2 linked regions of the Alkalihalophilus pseudofirmus genome follow. The protein of the gene in region 1 binds, or shares a complex with, the protein of each later gene. Links are inferred from orthologs where the notes say so. Each region holds a gene or a part of one and is shown in the gene's direction. Other genes may lie near its edges. The genes, in order: dnaG and dnaB.

What was found.
Region 2: the proteins of dnaG (region 1) and dnaB are in contact, whole or in part, in a crystal structure (PDB 2R6A), measured with the Geobacillus stearothermophilus proteins. The link is inferred for Alkalihalophilus pseudofirmus from one-to-one orthologs. Residues at the interface, in WP_049624496.1 of Geobacillus stearothermophilus: Lys456, Leu457, Leu458, Pro459, Ala460, Asn463, Ala464, Leu467, Leu535, Leu536, Ile537, Ala538, Gln544, Glu545, Asp548, Tyr549, His552; in WP_033016901.1 of Geobacillus stearothermophilus: Ser13, Glu15, Ala16, Gln18, Glu91, Leu92, Asp94, Ala95, Val96, Pro97, Thr98, Ala99, Ala100, Asn101, Tyr104, Tyr105, Ile108.

The regions. Positions count from the first base shown.
Region 1 is NZ_CP117835.1:1,125,653-1,140,866, forward strand. Bases 12,332-15,214 are described here. They hold dnaG (DNA primase), read left to right. Parts: upstream 12,332-12,817; coding sequence 12,818-14,611; downstream 14,612-15,214. Other genes in these bases: PQ478_RS05860 (YaiI/YqxD family protein), read left to right, coding at 12,332-12,760; rpoD (RNA polymerase sigma factor RpoD), read left to right, coding at 14,669-15,214. Outside these bases: PQ478_RS05795 (PhoH family protein), read left to right, coding at 1-427; PQ478_RS05800 (HD family phosphohydrolase), read left to right, coding at 570-2,738; rRNA maturation RNase YbeY, read left to right, coding at 2,735-3,205; PQ478_RS05810 (diacylglycerol kinase family protein), read left to right, coding at 3,189-3,578; PQ478_RS05815 (DUF502 domain-containing protein), read left to right, coding at 3,641-4,375; PQ478_RS05820 (cytidine deaminase), read left to right, coding at 4,390-4,788; GTPase Era, read left to right, coding at 4,781-5,692; PQ478_RS05830 (YqzL family protein), read left to right, coding at 6,109-6,255; DNA repair protein RecO, read left to right, coding at 6,297-7,055; glyQ (glycine--tRNA ligase subunit alpha), read left to right, coding at 7,394-8,281; glyS (glycine--tRNA ligase subunit beta), read left to right, coding at 8,274-10,355; transcriptional regulator CcpN, read left to right, coding at 10,461-11,105; PQ478_RS05855 (pyruvate, water dikinase regulatory protein), read left to right, coding at 11,132-11,947; more of PQ478_RS05860, read left to right, coding at 12,299-12,331. UniProt on the Escherichia coli protein: RNA polymerase that catalyzes the synthesis of short RNA molecules used as primers for DNA polymerase during DNA replication.
Region 2 is NZ_CP117835.1:4,055,726-4,071,016, reverse strand. Bases 11,570-14,529 are described here. They hold dnaB (replicative DNA helicase), read left to right. Parts: upstream 11,570-12,347; coding sequence 12,348-13,712; downstream 13,713-14,529. Other genes in these bases: rplI (50S ribosomal protein L9), read left to right, coding at 11,754-12,200; PQ478_RS21110 (DHH family phosphoesterase), read left to right, coding at 11,570-11,752. Also shown: PQ478_RS21165 (aminotransferase class V-fold PLP-dependent enzyme), read left to right, coding at 1-821; PQ478_RS21160 (DUF554 domain-containing protein), read left to right, coding at 846-1,547; spore protease YyaC, read right to left, coding at 1,588-2,235; PQ478_RS21150 (YkvI family membrane protein), read left to right, coding at 2,388-3,410; PQ478_RS21145 (DUF951 domain-containing protein), read left to right, coding at 3,505-3,705; redox-regulated ATPase YchF, read left to right, coding at 3,859-4,959; PQ478_RS21135 (IS1182 family transposase), read left to right, coding at 5,534-6,994; rpsF (30S ribosomal protein S6), read left to right, coding at 7,443-7,730; ssb (single-stranded DNA-binding protein), read left to right, coding at 7,757-8,248; rpsR (30S ribosomal protein S18), read left to right, coding at 8,321-8,554; PQ478_RS21115 (YybS family protein), read left to right, coding at 8,838-9,776; more of PQ478_RS21110, read left to right, coding at 9,788-11,569. UniProt on the Escherichia coli protein: The main replicative DNA helicase, it participates in initiation and elongation during chromosome replication. Travels ahead of the DNA replisome, separating dsDNA into templates for DNA synthesis.

The DNA.
Region 1 (15,214 bases):
TTTAAAGGAAAAAGTTGATCCGTATTTACGGCCGATCTATGACGCCCTTCACGATGTGTTAGGCGTTGAGACTACGACTAGACTTATGGAGCGCGGAACAATTGAAGTGGCACCGCTTGCATACATGCGTGGGCGAACGTTAGATGATGCATTTGTCATTTTAGACGAAGCACAAAATACGACCCAAGAACAGATGAAAATGTTTATTACACGTCTTGGTTTCGGCTCAAAAATGGTTATTAATGGCGATTTAACGCAGATTGACTTGCCAAAAGGGAAGAAATCTGGTTTGAAAGTAGCCATAGAATATTTGAAATCAGTAAATGATATTGGTTTTATTTACTTGCAAGCATCAGATGTTGTCAGACATACGCTCGTACAGAAAATCTTAGATGCGTATGAAAAAGAAACGGGGAAAGTTGAATAGCAAGCAGTAGTGGTCACACCTAAGTGAACGCTTCAATAAGACCCTCGCTTGACGAGGGTCTTCTCTGTTCATTCACCTTGTTTATCAGCCTGCAAAAATGCAATACATACTGCCGATTATTTATGAGAAGGGGGGAGAGCCCTTGAGAAAACGATTTTCAATTGATCAGATCCCTTGGTGGAAACGAGTACGCGATCATAGATACATACGTACCATTTTATTTATCATTTTGGCTGTTTTCTTATATACATCAATGATTGGAAATATTATTCCGGAGACCTTAGATATCCGACTTTCACAAATCGCCGATCGTGATATTCGATCGCCAATTACGACGGAAAACAAAATCGAAACAGAAGAGAGACGGAGTGAAGCCACGGAGGCTGTCAGTCCTGTATATGAGTTAAAGCGGGAATATGCTGAAAATCAAGTGGTGAAAGTAAATGATATATTTGAACTAGTCAGGCGTGTTGCCCTTGAAGAAGAGGAACCGGTTGAAGGGGTAGAGGAAGCTGCCACAGAAGAGGAAAAAAGAGAGGAGCAGCTAGCCTATATTCAAGAAGTTCTCTCGTCTGGGACAAGCAATGATTTATCAGAAGAAACGCTCCTGACTTTAATGGAGGCAACAGAATCACAGCTCCGTATAGCCCAAGAGGCAACGGCAAATGCTGTATATGAAGCGATGGGTGAGCAGATCTCCATTCGCAACCTCCAAGATGTTAAACAATCAGTAGATGAACAATTTGCGATTTCAACAGTAAGCAATAGACTACTTGAAGCCATGATTGAAATTGCACAATTTGCTATTATCCCTAACTATATTTATGATTTAGAAGCAACAGACAGACAGCGTCAAGAAGCGAGTGACTCCGTAGAACCAGTGATGATCCGCGAAGGTCAGCTCTTAGTTAAAGAGGGAGAGATTATTGACTACGAGATCTATGAACAGCTGAGGGTTGTTGGATTATTAGATGATTCTTTTAATCCTTATCCATATATCGGGCTGGCGCTTTTAGTTCTTTTAATCGTAGGAATGCTCGCCTATTATTTAAAGGAAGCGAAAACAACGGTTCAGCATAATAACAGTCACCTTGTTTTGTTTATGTTGATTTTTATTGTGACTCTACTATTTATTAAGATGTCCAGCTTGTTAGAAGGCATAGGACTTATCGGTATTGGATTTATTGTTCCTGTAGCACTTGGTGCCATGCTGTTAACTACATTAATTCATCCACGCATTTCATTGTTTTCTAGTGTACTTTTTGCCGTGATTGGAAGTATTTATTTTAATAATGAATCTGTTGGCACGTTTAACTTTACTTACGGGGCGTATATGCTGTTAAGTTCATTTGCGGCAACCTATTATTTAAGCCAGTCGGCAAGAGTTTCAAGAATCTTACGTGCGGGATTTTTTGTCTCTTTCATCAATATCTTAGCTATTATTTCACTGCTGTTTATGAGAACAGTTCAAAGCGGTTGGGTTGAGATAGGCCTGCATATTGGTTTTGCTTTTCTATCAGGGTTTCTTGCTGCAGTCCTTGCTATTGGACTGATGCCGTTTTTTGAAGCGGGATTTGGCATTTTATCCCCGTCGAGGTTAATTGAACTTTCAAGTCCTAACCAGCCCCTGCTTAGAAAAATATTGACAGAAACACCTGGGACGTATCATCACAGTGTCGTAGTCGGCAATTTAGCTGAAGCGGCATGTGAAGCAGTTGGAGAAAACGGCCTGCTTGCCAGAGTCGGAGCCTATTATCATGATTTAGGGAAAACGAAAAGGCCGCAGTATTTTATTGAAAATCAACAAAAGATGGCTAATCCTCACGATCAGCTTTCACCGCTTGAGAGTGCAAAAATTATTATAGATCACCCATATGATGGAGTGCGTCTTTTACGAGAACATAAAATGCCTAAAGAAATCATTGATATAGCTGAACAACATCACGGGACAAGCTTGCTGAAGTTTTTCTACCATAAAGCAAAGCAAGATTCAGAAGAAGAAATAAAAGAATCACAATTTAGATACCCTGGGCCGAAACCGCAATCGAAAGTGGCCGCTATCGTTATGATTGCAGACAGTGTTGAAGCTGCGGTTAGGTCAATGCAAAATCCTACACCAGAAGGCATTGAATCATTAGTGAAAAAGATCATAACAGACAAGCTTGAAGATGGGCAGTTCGATGAATCAGATATAACCCTTAGGCAGCTTAGCCAAATTGCGCAGACGATGTGTGAGACATTAAACGGTACATTCCATCAACGAATTGAGTACCCAGACGAGTCTGCTAAAAAAGGAGAGAAAAAAGAATGAATTTGACGATTGATCTACATGATGAAACGGGTACACTTAATAGTGAACAAGAAAATATAGTGACGAAATTGATTACAAGTGCCGCAGAATATGAAAGATTAGATGGAGAAGTAGAACTTTCTATTACGTTTGTTGATGAAAAGAGAATTCAAGAGATTAATGCAGAGTACCGAGGAAAGGATATTCCGACTGATGTGATTTCATTCGCATTAAATGATGAAGTGGAAGATGAAGCAGATATGATTATGGAAGGAATGCCTAATGCACTCGGCGATATTATTATTTCTGTTGCTCATATTTCAAGACAGGCAGAGGAGTATGGACATTCCTTTGAAAGAGAGCTGGGTTTTCTAGTGGTCCATGGTTTCTTGCACCTTCTTGGATACGATCACATGACAGAGCAAGATGAAAAAGCGATGTTCTCACGTCAAGAGGAGATCTTAAGCGCATATGGGCTTACAAGATAGGAATAAACGCGGATTTACTCGCCTGTTAAGATCTTTTGGCTATGCTTATCAAGGCTTAAGGCATGTGTTTGTAAATGAACAAAATATGCAAGTGCACGTGTCTTTGGCGGCTTTCGTTATCTTGCTGGCTTTCTGGCTGGATTTAACGCGCTTAGAATGGCTGTTTTTATTAGTAATTATAAGCGGTATATTCGCACTTGAAATAATGAATACAGCGATCGAAAGAACAGTTGATCTAGTGACTGAAGAGTATCATCCGATAGCAAAAAGAGCAAAAGATGTTGCTGCATCTGCTGTGTTTGTGTATAGTATTTTTGCTGTCATCATGGGAATCATTCTCTTTGGCCCGCATCTGCTCGAGAAATTTCTTTGATGAATCAAATTAAAGCTTTTTAGCATATTCTGCGCGCAATCAGGAGAGGAGATCCTCTTTAAATGTGGAAGAGATTTCAAAAAAATATTATTGCAGGGATCATTTTTTTACTGCCCGCCATAGCGACCATCTATGTCATCCAATTTCTTTTTACATTAGTAGATTCTTTTTTAGGTTCATTTATTACTGGTATTTTAAAAGCACTAAATATTATTACTACCGTTGACAGCCGAATTTACTTCTTAGGAGTCTATACACCTTTTTCAGAGCGGCTGCTTGGAATAGGGTTTGTGCTGACCATTATCCTGCTTACATGGGTAGGTGCGCTTCGACTAAGAGGACGTGGAGTGAAGGTACTTGATTCGATTGATCAGACGTTTAGAAAAATACCGATTGCTAACTCTATTTATACATCGGTAGAACAAATTATTCATGCGTTTGCTCAAGAGCGTACATCGTTTCAAAACGTTGTACTTGTAGAATATCCGAGAAAAGGTTTATACACGGTAGGCTTTCAGACTGGTGAGTCGAAGGGAGAAGTCCAGCGGGTGACTTCTAAAGAGTGTATTAATGTATTTTTACCCACTACCCCTAACCCTACGTCTGGATGGCTGCTGCTTGTACCTAAGGAAGATGTTATTAAGCTTGATATGACCGTTGAACAAGGTCTAAAATTTATTATTTCTGGTGGGGTAGTTGTGCCTCCAGACAGAGAAGTTCAGGATGAACAGACAGAAGCGATTGTGGATAAAGAGAAAATGTTGGTACAATTACGCTCAAAACAAGAGGACCATTAGAAGGGACGAGAACAATGGATAAACAACAATTAATCGAACTAGCTAAAGAGGCACGTGAGAATGCTTATGTACCCTACTCGAAATTTCAGGTAGGAGCAGCGCTCTTAATGGAAGATGGTACCGTGTTTAAGGGAGCGAATATTGAAAACGCTTCTTACGGTTTAACAAATTGTGCGGAAAGAACAGCATTATATAAGGCGTACTCGGAGGGCAATAGGAAGGTTGCTGCCATTGCGGTAGTAGCTGATACAGACCGTCCAGTGCCGCCATGCGGGGCTTGTCGTCAAGTAATGGTGGAATTAATTCCGCCCAATGCGCCCGTTTACTTAACAAATTTAAAAGGAGACATTAATGAAATGTCTGTTTCAGAATTATTGCCAGGAGCATTTACAGCGGAGGATATGAATGAATAACACACCAAAAGGATTTAAATCAGGATTTGTTTCAATTATTGGAAGACCGAATGTGGGAAAATCTACACTCTTAAATTATGTTATAGGCCAGAAGATTGCCATCATGTCAGATAAACCCCAAACAACACGAAATAAAATTCAAGGCGTGTATACAAGCAATGAATCACAGGTTGTTTTTATTGATACACCTGGGATTCATAAGCCGAAGCACAAACTAGGCGATTTCATGATGAAAGTGGCTCAAAACACTCTGCGTGAAGTTGATTTAATTCTTTATGTAGTTGATGCGGGTGAAGCGTTTGGTTCTGGTGAGGAGTTTATTATTGAGCGATTAAAAGAGACAAAAACACCGGTCTTTTTAGTGATCAATAAAATTGATAAAGTGCAGCCGGATGATTTATTAGGTATTATTGAAACCTATCGTACGAAGTTTGATTTTACAGAAGTGATTCCAGTATCTGCCCTTCAAGGCAGCAATGTTCCTACGCTGATGGAGCAAATTGTTGACCACCTTGAAGAAGGTCCTCAGTACTATCCGAGTGACCAAGTTACCGATCACCCTGAGCGTTTTATCGTTGCTGAATTAATCCGTGAAAAAGTATTACATCTTACACGGGAAGAGATCCCTCACTCAGTAGCTGTAGTGATCGAACAAATGAAGCGCAGGGATAATGATATGATTTATATCGGAGCAACGATCATAGTGGAGCGTACGTCTCAAAAAGGGATTATCATTGGAAAGCAAGGAAGCATGCTTCGTGAAGTTGGAAAGCGAGCACGAGGAGATATCGAAGCGCTGTTAGGCTCTAAAGTCTTCTTGGAGCTTTGGGTTAAAGTTCAAAAAGACTGGAGAAACAAATCAACCCACCTCAGAGACTACGGCTTCAAAGAAGATGAATATTAAAAAGAAAAGTGGAAGCGACTGGTCTGGCATGCGGTAAAATGAGGGGAAGCGATTTGAAGGCGTTTTTTGACTTCAATTGATGCACCGTTTTTACCCGCAGGACAAGGAGCTGCAGTTGGACAAGAAAAGCGAAAGCGACTAGTCTGGCATGCGACTTTTGCTTGATTTCAAATAAGCACTCTTCTGCTACAAAGTTGTAACATAAAATCTAAACAACTTTCACAATGGCTGGGCGTCTAGCCATTGTGTTTTTGTTTCGAAACGATTATGATGAAGACAAATAGAATTTCAAAAAAATAACAACTCTGTTTGTCAAGGTGTATAAATTAACAATTTTTCTCTAACATGAATTTTGCAAACAAGGTCAACCTAGAGATACAGAGCGTTTAAGTCTTGAGAGAAAGGTGGAAATTGAGATGCTCGATTTTTCCTGGAAGGTTTTTTCAATGACTGGCAATTTGGATACGTATTTACTGATTAAAGAACTTGAGCGCGGCCATGAAGATGAAGTGAGCCAAGAAGACGTTGATAATATTGACACGTTAGACGCGCAAACTCATTGACCTTGTTTGCACCTCACAATGTGAATGTGTGGTGATAAGCAATGATGCAAAAAGTAGAAGCTATTGTTATTCGAACGAATGATTACGGCGAATCGAATAAAATTGTTACGTTATTTACAAGAGAAAGCGGCAAAGTAGGAGTGATGGCCAGGGGTGCTAAGAAACCTAAAAGCAGGCTGGCTGCCATATCTCAATTGTTTATTCATGGACTGTATTTGTTTCAAAAAAGCAACGGTCTCGGGACGTTAAATCAGGCAGAGATGATTCATTCTTATAAAGAAGTAAGGAATGACTTATTTTTAGCTTCCTATGCAACGTATGTCGTTGAATTAATTGATAAGCTTACGGAGGAGAAACAGCCTAATGAACCGTTGTTTCATTTATTGCAGCAAACGTTGCTTTATTTAGATGAAGGTATTGATCCTGAAGTGTTGCTGCGTATATTTGAAATGAAAATGATGCAAGTGGCTGGAATTACACCTGAGCTTGATCAATGTGCGAATTGCGGAAGTACTGAAGTACCATCAGGCTTCTCTATAAAAGAAGCTGGCTTTCTTTGCAAAAAATGCATCCATAAAGATGAGCATGCCTTTAAGATCACTCCTCATACAGCTAGACTGCTGAGGTTGTTTTATTACATTGATTTGAGTCGTTTAGGGGAAATATCCTTAAAAGATGAGACTAAAAAAGAGTTGAAATTAATTATTTCGGCTTATTATGATGAATATTCTGGTGTAACACTGCGTTCAAAACGATTTCTCGATCAGCTTGAACGCATGGGTGATTTTAAACCTTATTGACACAACAACTGAAATTCAGTATGATGCTAGTATTATATGGTGCATTGACGGAAAGAAGTACAATTAAGTCCTGTTGAAAGCGAACCTAGGGTGGTGAGAGCTAGGGCAGCAGTTTAATTGGAAGGCGTTCCTGAGCATAACGGTGAAAGTGATTCACTTCGTTTTTCTGAGTGAATAAATAGGGTGGAACCGCGGGAGAAACTCTCGTCCCTATGTCGATAAGTCGACATAAGGACGAGAGTTTTTTTCTTTCATCCTACCTCGTTTCTTTCACCTTGAAATGAACCTTGAAATGAACCTTAAAATTAGGTTTTACGAACTATTAAGGAGGAATTAGTATGAATGTCCAAACAATGATTTTGACATTACAAGAATTTTGGTCAAAGCAAAACTGTATGATCATGCAAGCGTATGACACTGAAAAAGGGGCTGGTACGATGAGTCCGTTTACGCTTCTTCGTACAATTGGTCCTGAGCCTTGGAATGTAGCTTATGTGGAACCATCACGTCGTCCTGCAGATGGTCGTTACGGAGAGAATCCTAACCGTCTTTATCAACACCATCAATTTCAAGTTATTATGAAGCCATCTCCAACTAATATTCAAGAGCTGTACCTTGACAGCTTAAAGGCACTAGGGATCGACCCGCTAAAACATGATATTCGTTTTGTTGAAGATAATTGGGAAAATCCGACTTTAGGATGTGCGGGCCTTGGATGGGAAGTTTGGTTAGACGGCATGGAAATTACACAGTTTACGTATTTCCAACAAGTAGGGGGTATTGAAGCAAACCCAGTTTCTGCTGAAATTACATATGGTTTAGAACGTTTAGCCTCCTATATTCAAGATAAAGAAAATGTGTTTGACCTTGAGTGGGTAGAAGGATTCACGTATGGTGACATTTTTAAACAGCCTGAATATGAGCATTCAAAATATACATTTGAAGTATCTGACAGCCAGATGCTCTTCTCCTTGTTTGGAACATATGAACAAGAGGCAAAACGCGCACTAGATGAGAACCTAGTATTCCCAGCCTATGATTATATTTTAAAATGTTCTCACACGTTCAACTTATTAGATGCTAGAGGTGCGATTTCTGTAACAGAGCGAACAGGATATATCGGTCGAGTCAGAAATTTAGCCCGTACTGCAGCGAAGCTTTATTATGATGAGCGTGAGCGTCTAGGGTTTCCAATGTTAAAAAAGGGGGATGCAGAGAATGAGTAAACGTGATTTTTTATTTGAACTTGGCCTTGAAGAACTGCCAGCCCGCTTTGTCACAGATTCAATGAATCAATTAAAGAATAAAGTGAGTGATTGGTTAAAAGAAGAGCGTCTTGATTTTGATGCAATTGAAGCTTTCTCAACACCGCGTCGTTTAGCCATTTATATAACAGGATTAGCAGAGAAGCAGCCAGATGTAGAAGCAGAAGCAAAGGGTCCTGCTAAGAAAATTGCTCAAGATGAGGAAGGGAACTGGTCAAAAGCTGCTCTAGGTTTTGCAAGAGGTCAAGGTGTAACAGCAGATGATCTGTTTTTTAAAGAGCTCAAGGGTGTAGAGTATGTGTATGCTAAGACGTTTACAGCAGGCAAGAAAACGGTTGAGTTATTACCAGCCTTAAAATCAATTGTCACTTCTATGCATTTTCCTAAAAACATGCGCTGGAATCAATATGACCTGCGTTTTGCGCGTCCAATTCAATGGATGGTTGCCCTATATGGGGAAGAAATTATCCCATTTGAAATAACAGATGTCAAAACAAGCAATACAACAAGAGGTCACCGTTTCCTAGGGGAGGAAGTGAAGTTAGATACTCCTGCTGACTATGAAACAGCTTTATTAGGCCAGTATGTTATCGCTAGACCAGAAGAGCGCAAACGCGCGATTCGCAACCAGATTGAATCAATGACAGAAGGAAACGGCTGGGTTATTCCGATTGATGAAGACTTATTAGAAGAAGTAACGAATCTTGTTGAATATCCTACTGCTTTATCAGGTACGTATGACGATGCATTCTTAGAGATTCCTAAAGAAGTGCTTATAACCTCAATGCGTGAGCATCAACGTTACTTCCCAGTGGAAGATACAGAAGGGAAACTTTTGCCTCACTTCGTAACGGTGCGTAATGGTGATCATCAGCATCTTGAAAATGTCGCAAAAGGGAATGAAAAAGTTCTGCGTGCACGTCTTTCTGATGCGGCTTTCTTCTATGCAGAAGATCAAAAGCTCAAGATTGAAGATGCGTTAGGACGTCTTGAAAACATTGTATACCACGAGGATCTGGGATCGATTGCTGATAAGGTTCGCCGTGTTCGTAAAGGCGTCACTTCTATCAGTAAGCTTGTTGCTCTTGATTCTAACGAGCAAGAAGTGGCAGATCGTATTGCTGAAATTGCAAAATTTGACCTTGTCACTCAAATGGTCTATGAATTTCCTGAGCTTCAAGGACGTATGGGTGAAGTATACGCTGGGCTGATCGGTGAGCCCGTTGAGGTTACAGTAGGCATTAAAGAGCATTATATGCCTAAATTTGCTGGAGATAAGAGCCCTTCGACAAAAGCATGTACTGTTGTAAGTTTGGCTGATAAGCTAGATACCATCGTCACATGCTTTGCGATTGGTCTTATTCCGACAGGTTCACAAGATCCTTATGCTCTGAGAAGACAAGCAGCAGGAATTGTACAAATGATTTCTGATTATGATTTTGATGTAAAAATCGATAATTTAGTATCGGCAAGTCTTGATGTTGCTGAGGAGCGCGGTTTATTGAAGCGGGACCGAGAAGATATTACAAAAGAGGTTATGGACTTCTTCTCACTTCGTATAAAAAATGCATTGCAAGAAAAAGGAATCCGTTATGATGTTACCGATGCTGTTTTAACGAGTGAAGCGATTCATGTACCAACAACCGTAAAAAAAGCAGAACTATTAATGGGACAAGTATCCCAACCAGCATTTAAGAAAACCGTAGAAGCGCTAAGCCGTGTAACGAATATCGCTAAAAAAGCAGAAACGGCTGTAGAAATTAAGCCTGAACTATTTGAAAAAGAAGAAGAGAAAGAACTATATAGACAGTATGAGTCAGCTCAAAAAGAAGTGCAGATTGCTCTGGCAAAAGGGGATGCATCTCGTGCATTTAAGAGCCTGCAATCGATTGAGCCAAGTATTCATGCTTACTTTGATCATATTATGGTTATGGCAGAAGATGAAAAAGTGAAACGTAATCGTTTAGCGCAAATGCTTGAATTATCGGCTGTAATCCGTGCCTTTGCTAACTTCCAATCTATTGTGTTTAGCTAACCAATGTAAAACCAGCTAAGTACTTGAGCGTTTTTTGTGTAAAAAGCTGACTATATAGTATATAATATTGGGGATAAAGCATAACACATTTGTGTGTTGAAGGCGGTGGAAACAATCGAACTCACAAATCGGCAAGAACATATTGTAGACATTGTGAAGCAAAATGGGCCTATTACAGGTGAACAAATCGCAGAGCGTCTTTCCTTAACGAGAGCAACTTTGCGTCCGGATTTAGCAATTTTAACGATGGCTGGTTATTTAGATGCCAGACCGCGAGTAGGATATTTTTATACCGGTAAAACAGGTACAGAGTTACTTGGAGAAAAAGTTAAAAATATCACCGTAAGGCATTATCAATCACGCCCAATTGTGGTGCAGGAGTCATCCTCTGTATATGATGCTATTTGTACAATGTTCCTAGAGGATGTTGGGACATTGTTTGTCACAGATAAACAAACAACGCTCGTTGGTGTGCTGTCTAGAAAAGATTTATTGCGTGCAAGTCTAGGAAAACAAGCATTAGAATCAATTCCAGTTAGTATTATTATGACAAGAATGCCAAATATAACAGTTTGTAAAGAAGACGATCTCATTATTGAAGTAGCAAAGAAGTTAATTAATAAACAAATTGATGGACTGCCTATCGTTCAAGACGTCGATTATGGTTCTGGCTACGAGGTCATTGGCCGAATCACTAAAACAAATATAACTTCGCTGCTCGTAGATTTAGCAAACGAAGAAACGATCTAGGGAAGCACGGATGTAAGGAGGTCATGATGGTAGAAATGAAGCAACGTCCTGTTGTATATGTCGTCTCTGATTCTGTAGGCGAAACTGCAGAACTAGTGGTTAAAGCTGCTGCGAGCCAATTTAATGGTGCGGGTGTAGAAGTTCGCCGGATTCCATATGTAGAAGATACGGGAACCATTGATGAAATTATTTATTTAGCCTCACAGGCAAATGCTTTAATTGCATTTACGCTCGTTGTACCTGAAATCAAGAATTATTTGATTGAACGTGCTGCAGCTAAAAATGTAGAGACAGTAGACATCATAGGACCTATGTTGAATAAAATTGAAACGTTAACAGGCAAAGAACCAAGATATGAGCCTGGTCTTGTATACCGTCTTGATGAAGATTACTTTAGAAAAGTAGAAGCAATTGAATTTGCTGTAAAGTATGATGACGGGCGTGACCCAAGGGGAATTATGAGAGCAGATGTGGTGTTAATCGGGGTGTCGCGCACATCTAAAACGCCGCTTTCGCAATACCTCGCTCATAAGCGTTTGAAAGTAGCTAATGTTCCTCTAGTCCCTGAGGTGGAACCGCCGCAAGAACTCTTTAAGATCTCTGCTAAGAAATGTATCGGATTAAAAATTTCACCTGAGAAATTAAACGATATCCGTGCAGAACGCTTAAAAGCGCTAGGGTTAAAAGCTCAAGCTAATTATGCGAATATCGAGAGAATCAAAGAGGAACTTGTCTATGCTGAAGATGTAATGAATCGAATTGGATGTCCGGTCATTGATGTCTCGAATAAAGCAGTAGAAGAAACTGCAAATCTTATTTCAAGTATGTTTCAACGTAAGTAAGTACCAAGAAAGGCACCTTTAGGTAAAAGGTGCCTTTCCTTTGTACGCTCTTATGTAAAATGATCTTATTTGTAATGTTTATTAAATACCACTAGTCAAATGATTCAAAGTTCCGTATAATAAAGAATTGTGTTCTTATTTGTATAAGAAAGAATGGATTATAGAAAAAAAGAACGATTATTTTTAAAAAGTCAAGACTTTTTCTTGTTTTTTTGGTAATGATAGTAAAGAAGAATGTGTATAAATAGCTTATTGATAAAAAAAACATGACAATTCATATCATTCGACAAGAAACAGCGAAATTCTTTAAAATGTTTGCAGGAATCTAAAAGAGGATGTTGAATTGAAGTTATGAGCGAACTTATTGTTAAGGTATTTGTAGATGCAGATTCATGTCCTGTAAAAAAGGAAATTGTGTCGATCTGTCAGAAGTTTAACCAATCAGCTGTTTTTGTTTCCTCGATTGCACATGAAATGAATGTGCCTGATGGGTTTACGCATGTATCGGTTGATTCAGATAAAGAGGCTGCAGACATGTATATACTTAATCAATCGAAGCGTGGAGATTGCTGTGTTACGCAAGATCATGCATTAGCTTCTATTCTTTTGTCAAAAGGGGTCGATGTATTATCACCCAGAGGGTATGTATATCGTGAAGAAACCATTATGCAGATGCTTGATGCCCGTTATCTTTCACAAAAAGAAAGGCGTAAAGGCGGTAAAACAAAAGGGCCTCGTGCTTTTACAGAAGAAGATCGCTCACTTTTTTGTCATCAATTTACAAGGATTTTATCAAAAAAAGCAGGAAAATAGCAAAAAAGCTCGAACATATATTACACTCATCAGGAAAGAAATATGGTGATGCTTAATATGAGTGGTCGAATACCCGAAGAGTTAATTGAACAGATTCGCAAATCTACTGATATTGTAGAGGTTATCAGTGACTATGTTCAACTCAAGAAGCAAGGCCGTCAATATATAGGCTTATGTCCTTTTCATGGTGAGAAGTCACCATCATTCTCTGTGTCTCAAGATAAACAACTCTACCATTGTTTTGGCTGCGGGGCAGGCGGAAACGTTTTTTCCTTTTTGATGGAACATGAGGGGTATACTTTTGTAGATGCTGCAAAAGACCTGGCAGGAAGAGCAAATATTGATCTTCCCGTTCAAAGTCAAGGGGAAACAAACCGTCATTCGCCTACAAAAATGATGATCGATGGTCACGAGCTTGCATCTAAACTGTACCACCATGTTCTTACATTAACAGAAGAAGGTGCAGGCGGCAGAGAATATGCTAAAACAAGAAAATTCACAAAAGAACAGCTTGAACACTTTCAAATAGGCTTTGCCCCAAACAGGTGGGATTCTCTTAAAATCATCTTAGATAAGAGAGGCTTTTCACTTGAGATGATGGCTAAAGCTGGATTGCTTGGAATTAGGGAATCTGATAACGGTTATTATGATAGATTTAGAAATCGGCTCATGTTTCCGATATGGGATAACCAAGGAAAAGTCATTGCGTTTGGCGGCAGGAGTATTGGTTCGGATAAGCCCAAATACTTAAATAGTGCGGAAACCCCTATTTTCCACAAAAGCAATACGTTGTATGCCCTTCATTTAGCGAGACCTTACATTCGTAAGGAAAATGCTGCCATCCTTTTTGAAGGGTATGTGGATGTAGTAGCAGCGTGGGGGGCAGGTATAACTAATGGAGTAGCGACACTTGGAACCTCTTTAACTCAAGAGCAGGCCAAAGTATTACGCCGTAATGCAGAAAATATAACCATTTGTTATGACTCTGACCGAGCCGGGGTTGATGCTGCATTCAGGTCAGCTACAATTCTTGAAGAAGCAGGCTGTCACGTGAAAATTGCACTGATGCCTGAAGGACTTGATCCCGATGACTTCATCCGAGAATTTGGAGCAGAGCGCTTTAAAACGGATGTAATAGGGGCAAGCTTATCATTAATGGCATTTAAGATGCGGTTTTTAAGAAAAGGAAGAAATCTGCAGGATGAAGGAGAACGTCTGCGCTATATCGAAGAGGTTCTTCGGGAGATTTCGTCTTTGAAGAGGGCTGTAGAACGAGATCACTATTTAAGGCAGCTTGCAGATGAATTTTCTCTTTCTTTAGAAGCATTAAAACAAGAGCAGTTTCAACTTTATCGTGCAAAAAAACAGCAGCAGGCAGGAAAAAGTGAACAGCCGATTAAACGGCATGCGACAAAAGCTCTTAATCAAAAAAAACTTCTCCCTGCATACAAAAATGCAGAAAGGCTGCTTCTTGCTCATATGATGCGGGATATAGAAATTGCAGAACAAGTGCAGGAGCGGATTGGCGGAGCGTTTAACGTTGATGAGCATCATGCCATTGCAGCTTATCTTTTTGCCTATTACGGTGAAGGTAATGAAGCTGACCCGAGTCAATTTGTGAATCGTCTAGAAGATCCAGATCTTATGAGGGTTGCCTCAGAGCTTGCTATGTTGTCGGTTAATGAAGAATGTTCGGAACAAGAGTTAATCGATTATATGAAACAGATTGAAAATTACCCAAAGTGGGTAGATATACAACAGAAAGAAATACTTATGAAGCAGGAACATGATCCCGTTGCAGCTGCAAAGTTAAAAATGGAGATTATTCAAATGAAAAAACAACTTCATTAACTCGTTGTAATGAGGATTATGCCTAATGGGTTGTGAACAATGGAAGGAGGGGATCGAATGGCAGAGAAACCATTACGCCCGCTAGCGGAAGGTGAATTGTCCATCGATCAAGTAAAAGAACAATTAGTTGAGGTAGGGAAAAAGAGAGGGGTCTTAACCTATACAGAAATTACAGAGAAATTAGCTGTATTTGACCAAGATTCTGATCAAATGGATGAATTCTTCGAATACCTTGGAGAGCAAGGTGTAGAGATCCTGAATGAGTCTGATGATGTTCCTAATCTTCAGCAAGCGGCAAAAGAAGAAGAAGAGTTTGATTTAAATGATTTGAGTGTACCCCCGGGTATTAAAATAAATGACCCTGTACGTATGTACTTAAAAGAAATTGGTCGTGTTCCCCTTCTTTCTGCTCAAGAAGAAATTGAGCTGGCAAAACGTATTGAGCAAGGAGACGAAGAGGCGAAGCGTCGTCTAGCAGAAGCTAACTTACGTCTTGTTGTATCGATTGCTAAACGTTACGTAGGGCGTGGAATGCTGTTCCTTGACTTAATTCAAGAAGGAAATATGGGATTAATTAAGGCTGTTGAGAAGTTCGATTATGAG
Region 2 (15,291 bases), 2.9 Mb from region 1 along the record:
AGCTAAGAGGCATTTCGGTTACGTATATCCAACCGGATGAAGATGGCATCATTTCAATCGATGAGATGAGAGAGGCTGCAGGAGAGCGTACGAAAGCAATTATTGTTTCACATGCTTCTAATGTGACGGGCGCTATTGTTCCTTTAAAAGAGGTGAAGCAGATTGCCGAAGAGGTTGGTGCCATCCTTATTGTCGATGCCTCACAAACAGCAGGAACCTTGTCCATTGATATGGAAAGAGACGGAATTGACCTGTTGGCATTTGCAGGCCACAAAAGTTTATTAGGACCCCAAGGGACAGGGGTCCTCATTTCTAAGCATGATTATCAGCTTCTGCCCCTTATGCACGGAGGCACTGGGAGTTACTCAGAGAGCAGTACTCAGCCGTCTGAGTGGCCGGATCGTTATGAGGCAGGGACATTGAATACACCGGGGATTGCAGGATTACTCGCCGCTTTAAAAGATGTTAAAAAGCGAGGAATTGATGAGGTCTATCAACACGAGCAAAATCTTTTAGCATTGTTCTTAGAAGGGCTTAGGAAGCTAGAAACAGCAGAAGTTTTCGGTCCTGCTCATTTACATCAACGATTAGCCGTTTGTTCCTTCCGGTTAAAAGAGGTGGAAAGTCATGAGCTGGCATTTATTTTAGATGAGCATTACGGAATGGCCGTACGAGCAGGCCTTCATTGTGCACCAATGACTCATCATTCACTTGAAACCGTTGATACAGGGCTCGTTCGTGTAAGTTTTGGCCCTTATAATACAGAAGACGAAGTCAAACAATTAGTAGAGGCATTAATAGAGATAGAGCAAGCATTTTAGAGAAGAGTAGGAGAGAGTGTAGAGATGGTGTTGACTGGGACGCTTGTAAATGGACTTGCCATCATAGTGGCAGCTTGTATTGGATTGTTAGTGAGAGGGATACCAGAGCGAGTGAAAACGACTGTCATGCAAGCAATCGCTTTGGCAGTTGTCGTGTTAGGGATTGACATGGGACTTAAGAGCGAACAGTTTTTAGTCGTTATCGGAAGTTTAGTCATTGGCGGATTAATTGGTGAGAAATTAGATTTAGAAAAGCGATTAAATCAGGTGGGTGCTTTTATCGAAAGGAAGCTCGGCTCAAAAGAAGAGGGGTCGGTAGCAAAGGCATTTGTCACGACAACTCTTATTTATGTAGTAGGGGCGATGGCTGTACTCGGTGCACTTGACAGCGGACTTCGCGGAGATCATTCGGTTCTTTATACAAAAGCGATGCTTGATGGATTTTCAGCCATTATCTTCACTTCCACCTTAGGTATAGGAGTTATTTTCTCAGCCATACCTGTCGTGCTGTATCAAGGCGGGATAGCAATTTTAGCAACTCAAATTAATGCTTATGTTCCTAGTGAGCTGATGGATATGTTTATTGTAGAAATGACAGCTACAGGCGGAGTGATGATTGTTGCTATCGGGTTGAATATTTTAGGAGTTTTGCAGATAAGGGTGGCTAATTTACTGCCAAGTATCCTTGTGGTTGCAGTATTAGTTACGGGCATTTATTTAATTTAATAGGAGATCAAAAAGAGACACCTTTAGACGGAAGCTCCGTTTAAAAAGGTGTCTCTTTTTTTGTTTTGAGAAAAATATTAGGCTTTAAGTTTTCGAGTAAAGACGTTGGCTTTGTTCGGTGCGGCAGTTGTTGATCTACAGAGTATATGACATCAGAGATCGTATCAGCCATTCTCATAACGGTAAACAATCTAGTGTTCTGTAACACAAAATACTCCATCATCCCGCCGATATTGACGATTCCGGTGATATGGATATCACCAACAGCCGGCAATTGTTTGTTAACGGCAGCCCCTGGCTGAACAGGGCCATTGGCAAGTGAGATCTTTCCAATACTGTTCACTCGCCCTAAGCAAGCATCAATGGCTAAAATGTAAGGCCGGTAATGCGATTGTTCGATTTCCTTCAAGCGGTCAGCCAAGTTAACGGCATGAACTGGCTTCTCAAGCGTTCCATACACATGAAAACGCTGCAGCTTTTTCTCCGATAATTTAGTACCAATTAATGGACCTAATGAATCTCCAGTTGAGCGGTCTGTTCCGATACAAACAATAACAAGTTCGCGGCGGGTGAGCTCATTTGTATGAGTGAAGAGATTGTGTATGAGTGTTGATTTGGCATCATCTTCATCCATGTGTACTCGAATAGGGGTCAAACTTTTTCCGAAAAGGCGATGGTTTGTACTCATAACATCGGCTCCTTTGCCATAGTAGTAGCAGTATACGGATATTTTTTCCTTTCTATACGTATAGTTGTGAAAATAGATTGTGAAAATTTAGAAAAATACCTATATGGAGGTCATTCATAGGTTTCACGCAATGAAGGAGAGGAGGGTGCGGGATGTGGTCAGGCGGGTTTAAATGGATGTTTTTAATTATAGGTACGATGATTGGGGCTGGGTATGCTTCTGGTCGCGAGTTATGGGAGTTTTTTGGGGCCGAAAGCGGACTAGCCATCTTTTTATTTGCACTCTTATTTACGATTTGTACAGCGATCATTATGGGGATCAGCTATCAAAAACGGTCTAAACATTATTTACCGATCTTACATGTACTGATGGGGAAGAGGCTTACTAAACTATATGATTTTATGATCGTTCTTTACCTTTTCTCGACAACAGTAATAATGCTTGCTGGGGGCGGTGCTACTCTTGAGGTGCTTCATCTTCCATATTGGTTAGGAATTGTTTTTATCGGAGGCTGTGTCGTACTGCTTTTTGTATGGGATACAAAAGGAATGACGTCAATGAATGCAGTCATTATTCCTGTTTTAATCGTCTGCTTACTTGGTGTGTTGGTTGCTTTTCAGACGTTAAAAGGGTTTCCGATCTCTTTTCGATTAGATGAGCAGCATAATTGGCCGGCCGCGTTAACTTTTACATCTTTAAATATTCTTCCTCTTGTAGCTGTACTTGCAGCCGTAGGAGGTGAAATTCGCCATAAGGGTGAAATTTGGGTAGCGAGTTTAGGGAGCGGGCTTATTCTTGGAGGGATTTCCTTTTTATACAACGAATCACTGCTTCAAGTAGCTGGTGATATTATGCTTTACGAGATTCCTTTATTTGCTATTTTAAAGCACTATCCTTATTTTATGGTCATTGTGATGTCAGGCTTATTGTGGATGGCTATTTATACGACAGCAGCAGCAGGGGTTTTCGGTCTCATCTCTCGCTTACGAGGATATATAAAGGGGAAGGCGTGGCTGATTGCCTTATTCCTCATTTCGTTAATGGCGCCTCTTACAACATTTGGTTTTTCAACCTTAATTGCAATTTTGTATCCTCTATATGGCGTGTTGAATCTATATGTGTTTGCAAGCATCTTGCTTTATCCGATTTTAAACCATTCAGCCAGTGTGAAATAGTTGCTTCCTAGTTTGGTTTACTTGTCCCGTCTAAGGTCGTTTTGGTGTATAATACTAAGCAACAAAATGGATAGCTTGGATAGGAGGGCCTAGGATGACAGATAAAGAATTTGCACTCGGGGATGTCGTAGAAATGAAGAAGCAGCATCCGTGCGGAGAGAATCGCTGGAAGATCATACGCATGGGAATGGATGTTAGAATTAAATGCTTAGGGTGTCAGCATAGTGTCATGCTTCCAAGAAAAGAGTTTACAAAAAAATTGAAACGGATTTTAGAGAAGGCGCCAAATTCATAAATAATTCTCAGAACAAGGTAGTGATTCATGATCATAACCTTGTTTTTTTGTGGGTCTGTATCTATAATTGGTAGGGATATTAAGAGAGTATGATCACATAGGGTGTATATTTGATAACTATGTGAATTTGATAAATAAAGGAAGTGAGCCGTTATGGCATTAACAACTGGGATTGTTGGATTACCAAACGTAGGGAAATCAACACTTTTTAATGCAATTACACAAGCAGGTGCAGAATCTGCAAACTACCCATTCTGTACAATTGACCCGAATGTAGGGATTGTAGAAGTGCCTGATCATAGATTACAAACGTTAACAGAACTTGTGGATCCTAAAAAGACAGTACCTACTGCATTTGAATTCACAGATATTGCAGGGATCGTAGAAGGAGCTAGTAAAGGCGAAGGACTAGGAAACAAGTTTTTATCTCATATTCGCCAAGTTGACGCTATTTCTCATGTTGTTCGTTGCTTTGCTGATGACAATATTACTCACGTATCAGGCAGCGTAAATCCGCTTAATGATATTCAAGTGATTAACTTAGAGCTGATCTTAGCTGATTTTGAATCAGTTGAAAAGCGAATCGGCCGTGTGGCAAAGTTAGCTAAAACAAGGGATAAAGAAGCAGTTGCTGAGCTTGAAGTATTAGAGCTTCTTCGTGATGCATTTGAAGAAGAAAAGCCAGCTAGAAGCATTGAATTTACAGAAGAACAAGAGAAGATCGTTAAGCAGCTGCACCTTCTGACAAGTAAGCCGGTACTATATGTTGCTAACGTTAGTGAAGAAGATCTTCTTTCTCCTGAAGACAATGATTACGTGAAGCAAGTAAAGGAATTTGCAGCTGGTGAAAACAGTGAAGTGATCGTAGTTTGCGCGAAAATTGAGTCTGAAATTGCTGAGCTTGAGGGCGATGAAAAGCAAATGTTCCTTGAAGAGCTAGGCATTGAAGAATCAGGTTTAGACCAGTTAATTCGTGCAGCGTATAACTTGCTTGGCCTTGAAACTTATTTCACTGCAGGTGTCCAAGAAGTACGTGCATGGACATACCGCAAAGGAACAAAAGCACCTCAAGCAGCAGGAATCATCCACACAGACTTTGAACGTGGATTTATCCGTGCAGAGGTTGTATCTTATGATGACTTAGTTGATGCCGGTTCAATGGCAGTAGCCAAAGAGCGCGGAAAAGTTCGTCTAGAAGGAAAAGAGTATGTAGTACAAGACGGAGACGTAGTACACTTCCGCTTTAATGTTTAATGAACAATAGATACGAATAAGATGCAGTGGTTATAACCGCTCCTGAATAGTTCATCCGCTAGGTTATTACATTATGTAATAGCCTAGCGGATAATTTAGTTTTCTCTCAAAAGTTACCTAACATAAAGTGCTTCAAACATGGGTTATAGCATAGTCGTCGCTTCTGAACGATACTTCGCTTTCCGCGATGAGCTGCTGAGCTTCCTCGGGCATTGGCCCTGTTGGGATCTCAGCCCTGCTCTAGGCACCGCAGGAGTCTACGTATAGTTCATCTGCTGGGTTATTGGATTTTGTGATGATTATGTGGAGCGATTTAGTTAGGCTCAGTTCAAATTCTGAACCGTCCTTCGTTTACTAAATCACTGAGCAACGAACAAGTTCGATGAGGGTGCACTATATAACATCCTTCCTCCGTTGATTGGGGCGGAAGGTAATCGACTCCTGCGGGATGTGCGTGGAGGCCACTGAAAAAGTTCTTTTGTTTTTTAGAGAGTGGTTGGCCGAATTTATTCGGCCAACCACTCTCTTTTTCCTATATAATTAAGGTACTAATAACGGTATAGGTGATGTTGAAATGATTAAAGGACAAGACTCGATCCCTCTTAGCCCATATATGGGACTCTATGATCTCGTGGTACCTAAAGACAATATGCTTCGTCAAATGAATGAACTCGTGGATTTTTCTTTCATTATGGACGAACTCCAAGACAAGTATTGTTTGACGAATGGTCGTAATGCGATCTCTCCGATCCGCATGTTTAAATACCTTTTATTAAAGACTATTTTTGATTTGTCAGATGTTGATGTAGTGGAACGCTCCAAGTACGACATGTCATTTAAATTCTTTTTAGACTTGGCTCCAGAAGCTGGTGTCATTGACCCCAGTTCCCTAACGAAATTCCGTAAACTCCGTCTTCCAGATGAGGGTTTATTAGATATGCTGGTTGGGAAGAGCGTTGAGATCGCTATAGAACATAATATCCTTAAAGACCCCACTATTATCCTTGATGCGACTCATACGAGAGCTTGTTTTAATAAAAAATCACCGAAAGAATTTCTACAAGAAAAGTCTAAAAATGTTCGGAAAGCAGTCTATCGTGTAGATGAGTCGATGCAAGGGAAGTTCCCTGACAAACCTACATCTAATGACCTTCAAGAGGAATTAGAGTACTGCCGACAGGTCATCTCTACTGTAGAAAGCTCAAAAAGTGTCGAAGTACCCGCTGTGAAAGAAAGGCTTAATGTCTTAAAAGAAGTTGTCGAGGATTATGAAGAAAACATGATTCAATCGGAGGACCCTGACGCACGAACAGGATTTAAATCTCAAGACACTTCTTTCTTTGGATATAAATCTCACCTTGCCATGACAAATGAAGAACGAATTATTACCGCTGCGGTCATTACATCAGGTGAAAAAAATGACGGGAAATACCTAAGAGAACTCGTGGACAAAACAAAAAATGCAGGTGTAAACGTAGATACCATTATCGCTGATACAGCTTACTCCGAAAGAGAAAATATCCGTTTCACAAACGAACACAAAATGGAGCTTGTCTCAAAACTTCACCCTCTAGTTACTAATGGATCACGTAAGAATGATGAGTTTGAGTTTAATAAAGATGCTGGTACATATATGTGTAAGGCAGGACACCTAGCCATTCAAAAGAAATATGATGGCTGTACCAAGCACAATAAAAATCCTAGATACCGTTATTTCTTCGACGTAGAAAAATGTAAGGTTTGCCCTCTGAAAGAGGGATGTTACAAAGAAGGGGCTAAAACAAAGTCGTACTACGTAACAGTTAAATCAACTGAACACACCGAGCAAGAAGCGTTTCAAGAAACAGAGAGATTCAAAGAACTATCAAAGTCTCGGTATAAAATAGAAGCGAAGAACAGCGAATTAAAAAACCGGCACGGGTATAAAAAAGCGAATTACTCGGGTCTATTTGGTATGCAAATACAAGCGGCCACCACCATATTCGCCGTCAATTTAAAAAGAATATTGAGACTCAAGAACCAAAAAGAGTCGTAATAATCAAGAGAAAGGGCAGTTTCTTCTCCACGGCCGGAGAAGAAACTGCCCTTATTTTTTATTTTTTTGATCATTTCCTCAGGCCACTAAAAAAACCATGGGTTTATCAGTGGCCTCATGTGCGTGGCCAGGGGAGACTCCACAAGAGCGTAGCGATGAGGAGGCTCCCGGACCGCCCGCGGAAAGCGATTGCCTGCAGCGAAAATCAACAAATATGTTAGACGGAGACTATTGAAGAGGACCAACTGTTAAATGAAAAGCGAAGTATCGTTCAGGAGCGGTGCATAAGCATTTCTCATTTGTTAAAACTCTTTTTTCTACCAAGATGATGCTTGCACCCTATCTTTCATTCTGATATAATCTACTAATGCGAGTGAAATGACTCATTAGATGAGTTTTGCTCCTTGCTCCTTAAATGGAGCCGTTAGACCAAAAGGAGGTGACCGGAATGCGTAAGTACGAAATTATGTACATCATCGCTCCAAACCTAGAAGAGTCAGCAAACAAAGAGATTATCGAACGCTTTAATGGTGTTCTTACATCAAATGGTGCTGAAGTTGAAAAGGTTGAAGAGATGGGTAAGCGTCGTTTAGCATACGAAATCAACGATTATCGTGAAGGTTTCTACGTGCTTTTAAGTGTACAAGCTAACTCAGAAGCGATTGCAGAATTTAACCGTCTTATCAAGATTAACGACAACGTTATTCGTGTCCTAATCACTAAAGACGAAGAATAATTAATGAAAAAGTGGGAGGGGTACGGATGCTAAACCGTGTCATACTAGTTGGACGTTTAACGAAAGATCCAGAGCTGCGTTATACGCCGAGTGGAGTAGCAGTAGCGAACTTTACGCTCGCGGTAAACCGTACATTTTCAAACCAGCAAGGAGAGCGCGAAGCAGACTTCATCAATTGTGTTGTTTGGCGTAAACCTGCTGAGAATGTGGCTAATTACCTTAAAAAAGGCAGCCTGACTGGTGTAGACGGCCGAATCCAAACTAGAAGCTATGACAACAATGAAGGCCGTCGTGTCTTTATTACAGAAGTTGTAGCGGAAAGTGTGCAATTCCTAGAACCAAGAGGAGCAAGTCAAGGACAAGGAAATGCGTATGCAGGAGGCGGAGCACCAACTGGTGGAAACGATTATAGCAGGCAGAATCAACAACCAGATCGTCAATCTGGCGGATTTAACGATGATCCTTTTGCTAATGATGGCAAACCAATTGACATCTCGGATGACGATTTACCATTCTAATGCCTCTTCTGCTTATTTAACGAAAAAGAAGCATGAATTATAAAACATTTCTATTGAAAGGAGTGCTGTCTAATGGCTCGTCGTGGTCGTCCAAAGCGTCGTAAGGTTTGTTTCTTCACTGTAAACAAAATTACGAAAATCGATTACAAAGATACAGATCTTCTAAAGCGTTTCATCTCTGAGCGTGGAAAAATTCTTCCTCGCCGTGTAACTGGAACGTCTGCTAAGTATCAACGTCAACTTACAACAGCAATCAAGCGTGCTCGTCAAATCGCTTTATTGCCGTATGTAAATGATGTTAACTAATAGCATAATTTATAAAAGCATGGTAGAGCTTCTACCATGCTTTTTGTTTTAGGCGCATACTCAATGTCTGTGCTGCTGTTTCTTTGCTTTTATCACTTAGTCTATGCATAATTTTCTTCTGATCGATTAAGATGATGAATAAGAGATTAGAGGATAGTGTTTGGCTGAGAGCTTTAATTTTCCTCGCAATTACGCTAAAATAGACAAGGATATGAGAAACTGTCAAAAATCCTTGCTTGTAAGCAGGTTGATGGTTGGTTGGAAAGATAAATGAGGTGAATGTGTGAAACAAACGAGAACACTAACAGAAGGAGCAATACTCGGAGCTCTTTTTGTCAGTTTATTAGCCATTACGCTGTATGTTCCATTCGCTGCTTATCTTACGATGTGGGCCCTGCCGCTTCCTTTTATCTTATTTGTAGTAAGAAGAGGGTTGAAGCCAGGATTCATGCTTGTTGCTGTAGCGATTTTGCTTTCTTTTATGATCGCAGGTGTTATTGGAGTACCTGGGGCATTATTTTTTGGAAGCGCGGGACTTGTGATAGGTGAGTTATACCGCCGGAAGTTAGCACCTTTTAATGTGTTAATTGGCGGGAGTTTAATATATATGTTAAATATGCTGCTTGTCTATGTGGGGCTGTCATTAGTTATGGATGAGAATCCAATCAGCTTTATGTCAGATCTCTTGCGCGAGCAGATTCGTCTTGCAGAATCTACATTGATCACAATTGGACAAGATCCTGCTGATTCACTAGCACCTATGTATGAAATGGCAGATATGATTGTCCATTTAGTTCCGATTATGATTATTATGAGCGGGATTGCTTTAGCTGTCTTAACAGTACTGCTTGCCACACTTATTTTACGCAGGCTTGGTACAAAGGTTGAAAAATTTCCTCCGTTTCGAGACTGGCAGTTCCCTAAGTCATTCTTATGGTATTACTTAATTGTCATGATTTTATTGTTAGTAGGACAAGAAGAAGGTTCAACGATGTACATTATTGTATGGAACCTCCTGCCTCTGCTTGAGATTGTGATGATGGTCCAAGGTTTTGCGTTTATATTTTATTATTGTTACCATAAAAAAGTTAACAAAGCACTTCCAATTATTATTGTTATTGTTACATTGATTATAAACCCTTTGACACAGCTTATTCGTATTCTAGGGATTATTGATTTAGGCTTTGATCTACGTAAACGTATTAAAAGCGAGAAAAAATAGGAGCTGACACTATGCCGAAGTTCTTAATGAAGCGGTGGCATGGCTACCACGTAATTGCCCTATTTGCCGTAGCGGTGATTTTCAGCAGTGTGCTGATGATCTATCACTGGCAGGTTGGCGTCATAGGTTTATTTATATTAGGTGTGCTAGCCATCTACACGTCACAAGCGCGTTTTGCGTTTGAACGTGATTTAGAAGCGTATATCCAAACGCTTTCCTACCGTGTAAATAAGGCGGGGGAAGAGGCAGTCATGAAGATGCCTGTAGGAATTCTCCTTTATAATGATGATAAGATCATCCAGTGGGTTAATCCCTTTATAGGCCAACATATTGCTGATGACTTAATTGATAAAAGCTTGGACGATTTACATGATGAGCTGGTTCCGATGATTGAAGACAATGTTGAAGGTGATGTGATCACTTTAGGGTCAAGGTCTTATCATGTTACGTTTGAACCGACAGAGAGGTTAATTTATTTTCAAGATGTAACAGAAAAGGAAGAGACAATAGAATTATATGAGGACACAAAAACGGTTGTCGCTCTTATTTATTTAGATAATTATGATGAAGTGACGCAAGGAATGGAAGATCAAGTGAGGAGCCGGCTCATGAGCCAGGTCACTTCTGCTTTAAATAAATGGGCAAATGATAATGATATCTTGCTCAGACGAACAGCTTCTGACCGATTTGTTGCAATTATGAACTATAAATCACTCAGACAGATTGAGGAAGTTCGCTTTGATCTGCTCGATGAAATTAGAACGCTGACAGGCAAAGAAAAAGTTCCTATTACTCTTAGTATCGGGGTGGGTACGGGTGAGACCTCCTTGCGCGAGCTAGGAAAGCTTGCTCAGTCAAGTTTAGACTTGGCTTTAGGACGCGGCGGAGACCAGGTAGCCATCAAGCAAAAGAACGGAAAAGTCCGCTTTTATGGTGGAAAGTCAAATGCAATGGAAAAACGGACACGTGTTAGAGCAAGGGTCATTTCACACGCGCTGCGTGATTTTGTCCTTGAAAGTGACCGTGTCATCATAATGGGCCACAAAAATCCGGATATGGATTCAATTGGTGCTGCGATTGGTGTTTTGAAAATTGCTGAAGTAAATGGGAAGGAAGGCTTTGTCGTCCTTGATCCGAGTGATATTAACCACGATGTTCAAAAGTTAATGGAAGAAGTTGAAAGTCATGAGGATCTTTGGTCGCAATTTGTTACACCAGATGAGGTTCTAGATTATGTGACAGATGACACACTTCTTGTCGTTGTAGATACGCATAAACCTTCTCTTGTGATGGAACCTAAGCTGCTTCCTAAAGTGGACCGGATCATTGTCCTTGATCACCATAGACGCGGTGAAGAGTTTATTGAGGATCCTGTTCTTGTGTATATGGAACCTTATGCTTCATCGACAGCAGAATTGGTTACAGAACTGCTGGAATACCAGCCGAAGCAGCTTAAGATGGACAGGCTTGAAGCAACATCGCTCCTTGCCGGAATTATTGTAGATACAAAGAGTTTTGCTGTGCGCACGGGTGCAAGAACCTTCGATGCGGCGTCATTCCTCCGCTCAAACGGGGCGGATACAACATTGGTTCAAAAGCTGCTTAAAGAAGACATGGACCAATATGTAAAGCGTGCTAAGCTGATTGAGAATGCAGAGGTATATCGCGAGGGAATGGCGATTGCTGTAGCTGATGAAAGTGAGAGCTTAAGCCAGATTGTCATTGCTCAAGCAGCTGATACCTTGCTTACAATGAAAGACGTAGCTGCATCCTTTGTGATTTCAAAGAGAAAAGATGATATGGTAAGCATAAGCGCCCGTTCGCTGGGTGATGTGAACGTCCAAGTCATTATGGAACGTTTAGAAGGCGGAGGACACCTTTCCAATGCTGCTACACAATTACAAGGTGTTACTCTCCAAGAGGCGAGAGAGAAACTAGAGAAGGCCATAGATGAAAGTTTAGAAGGGGGACAATAAGATGAAAGTTATTTTCTTAGAAGATGTTAAAGGTAAAGGAAAAAAAGGTGAGTTAAAGAATGTATCTGAAGGATATGCGCGTAATTACCTGCTTCCTAATAACTTAGCGGTTGAAGCAACAAAAGGAAATGTCGCTAATCTTAAAGCCCAAAAAAACAGCGAGCAGAAGAAAGCCGCAGAAGAGCTTGAGGCTGCGAAAAAATACAAAGAAGAGCTTGAAGCCTTAACGGTAGAAATTAAAGCCAAATCAGGAGAAGGCGGCCGTTTATTCGGTGCCGTATCAACAAAACAGATAGCGGAAACACTTTCCGGTATGAAAATGAAGGTAGATAAGCGTAAAATAATGCTTAACGACCCTATTCGCTCACTAGGGTATACGAATGTTCCTATTAAAATTCACCCAGAAGTGATAGCAACAGTGAAAGTTCACGTAGTAGAAAGCGAATAAATAAAGAAATACGCTTTTCTTTAGACGGTCTGATCTCTCTAGGTGCCAAGAATATCTTGCAATTCCTAGCAAGGTCAGACCGTTTTCATTTTTTTATATTCGTTCTTATTTTTATATTTATTTTTTTTATAGAAAGGAAGTAGTGCCATGAGTGATTTATTTGCTGATCGTACCCCGCCGCAAAATATAGAAGCCGAACAAGCGGTACTCGGTGCGATCTTTTTAGCTGATGTAGCACTCGTCACCGCATCTGAACGCTTACTGCCTGAAGACTTTTACCGGGCCGCGCACCAGCGCGTGTATCAGGTGATGCTTGAGTTGGCAGAAAAAGGTGAACCGGTTGACCTAGTAACCGTAACTTCAGAGCTGCAAGACCGTAAATGGCTTGATGATATTGGCGGAGTAGCTTATTTAAGTGACTTAGCAAACGCCGTACCGACGGCAGCTAATGTGGAATATTACAGTAAAATTGTTGAAGAAAAATCAGTGCTGCGCCGTCTAATTAAGGTAGCGACGAATATTGCAGCGGACGGGTATACGAGCGAGGATGAAGTTGATGCGATACTCGATGATGCGGAAAAAACGATCTTAGATGTTGCCCAGCGCAAAAATACAAGTGCTTTTATTTCCATTAAAGACGTTCTCGTTGAAACGTATGATCAAATTGAATTGCTTCAAAACCAAAAAGGAGACATTACAGGGATCCCGACTGGGTTTGTTGAGCTTGATAATATGACAGCAGGGTTTCAGCGGAATGATTTAATTATTGTGGCCGCTCGTCCTTCTGTTGGTAAGACCGCTTTTGCTTTAAATATCGCTCAAAATGTAGCCACTAAAACAGACGAGAATGTCGCTATCTTTAGTCTAGAGATGGGAGCGAGTCAGCTTGTTCAGCGTATGCTTTGTGCGGAAGGAAATATTGATGCTCAGAGAATGCGTACAGGTGCTCTAACAGCAGAAGACTGGCAGAAGCTCACGATGGCAATGGGCAGCCTTGCTAAAGCTGGTATATATATAGATGATACTCCAGGCGTGAAGGTTAATGACATTCGTGCTAAGTGCAGGCGTCTAAAGCAGGAGCAGGGACTTGGTATGATCATGATTGACTATTTACAGCTGATCCAAGGAAACGGTCGAAGCGGCGAGAACCGTCAACAGGAAGTTTCAGAAATCTCTCGTACCCTAAAAGCGATTGCTCGTGAACTAGAGGTCCCTGTAATCGCCCTGTCACAGCTGTCTCGTGGCGTAGAGTCGAGACAAGATAAACGACCAATGATGTCTGATATTCGTGAATCTGGAAGTATTGAGCAGGATGCTGATATCGTTGCGTTCTTATATCGTGATGATTACTATGATAAAGAATCAGAGAATCAGAATATTATCGAAATCATTATAGCCAAACAGCGTAACGGCCCTGTCGGCACCGTTGAGCTAGCTTTTGTGAAGGAATATAATAAGTTCGTTAACCTAGAACGAAGGCATGACGAAAGAAGCATGCCGCCCGGAGCCTAGATACAATTAAAAATAGGCTTCGACATCAAAGTGTTTAACTGAATGGGATATGAAAACATAACAGTCGACCCCGCTTCTACTGAATAAGTACCACCTGCAGTAGTTGTTGATTTCCGCTGCAGGCACACGCTTTCCGCGGGCGGCCCGGGAGCTTCCTCGTCGCTACATGCACTGGACCCATAAAGTTGGACACTTTTTTAAGCAGCTTTTTGGGTACTGAGTCGATAAGCTACTGGACTTTTCCGGTTCAATCTTGATTTAATTCTCACATGGTTGTAGTAATAGATGTATTGTTCTAACTCTTCTTTGAAGTGTTCAATACTATCAAATTCGTTTAAATAAAGGAACTCCGATTTCAGGATTCCAAAAAAGTTTTCCATGACAGAATTATCGTGACAGTTGCCTTTTCGAGACATACTTTGTGTGATGTTATGTTCTTTCAGTTTCCTTACGTAAGGGGCCATTCGATAGTGCCAACCTTGATCAGAATGAATCAAGAGATCATCGCCTTTATTTAGGTGCTTTAACCCTTGGTCCAACATCGTATCGACCAAATCATACGTTGGTCTTGATTGGAGCGTATAGGTTATCAGTTCGCCGTTAAACAGGTCAAATAGTGGAGACAGATAGAGCTTCTGTCCAAACAATTTAAATTCCGTAATGTCTGTCACCCACTTTTGATTAGGCTTCTCGGCTCTAAAGTTACGGTTTAGGATGTTTGGAGCTGCTTTTCCAACTTCTCCTTTATATGATTTGTATTTTTTCATTCGTACAAGGCATTTAAGCCCTAGGTCTCTCATCATTCGAAGCACTTTCTTTTTGTTAATCGCATATCCCTTTTCCTGAAGGAGGTCTGTAATACGACGATAGCCATATCGACCAAAGTGCTTATGGTAAATGAATGCAATTCTTCTTTTCCATTTTCGATCAGGATCTGGCTGGCTCCATTTTTTAACAAGGTTATAGTAAGTGCTTCTAGGCATCTTGGCTATTTTCAACATTCGACTCACCGGGAATTCGTTCCTTAGTTCATATACTACTTTCGCTTTGATTTTGTTGGTGATTGTTCTTCCTGAACTAAGGCTTTCAGCTTTTTTAAATACGCATTCTCCATACGAAGGTATTCCAGCTCTTTTTTCAACTCTTCTACCGATGGGTTTGAAGAGTTGTTGCCCTTATTTTTATTCTGATTAACAGTCATTGTAGATAGCCCCTTTTCTCTTAGTTCAAAGGCATCTTCTCCAGCTGTTTCCCACTTTTTCTTCCACCTGCGAAGCATACATGGAACGGGAATATGAAAAATGGCTGATGCCTCTCGAATGGAGTAATTCTCTTCGGTCATAAATTGAATTACTTTCAGTTTAAAGGCAGCTGAATAGTTTGTATAGGGAAAGGTAAAAGCTTGATCCCCATGATAGCGAACTAACATCACCCAATATCGCAGCGTCGAATCATCTACGCCCACTTGATTTGCAAGTTCTCGATAACTGATGATTTCATTTAGATAACGTTTAGCCGCTTGAAGTTTATATTCCTTGGTGAACGTGGTCATTGATGAAGGCACCTCCTAGTGTTGATT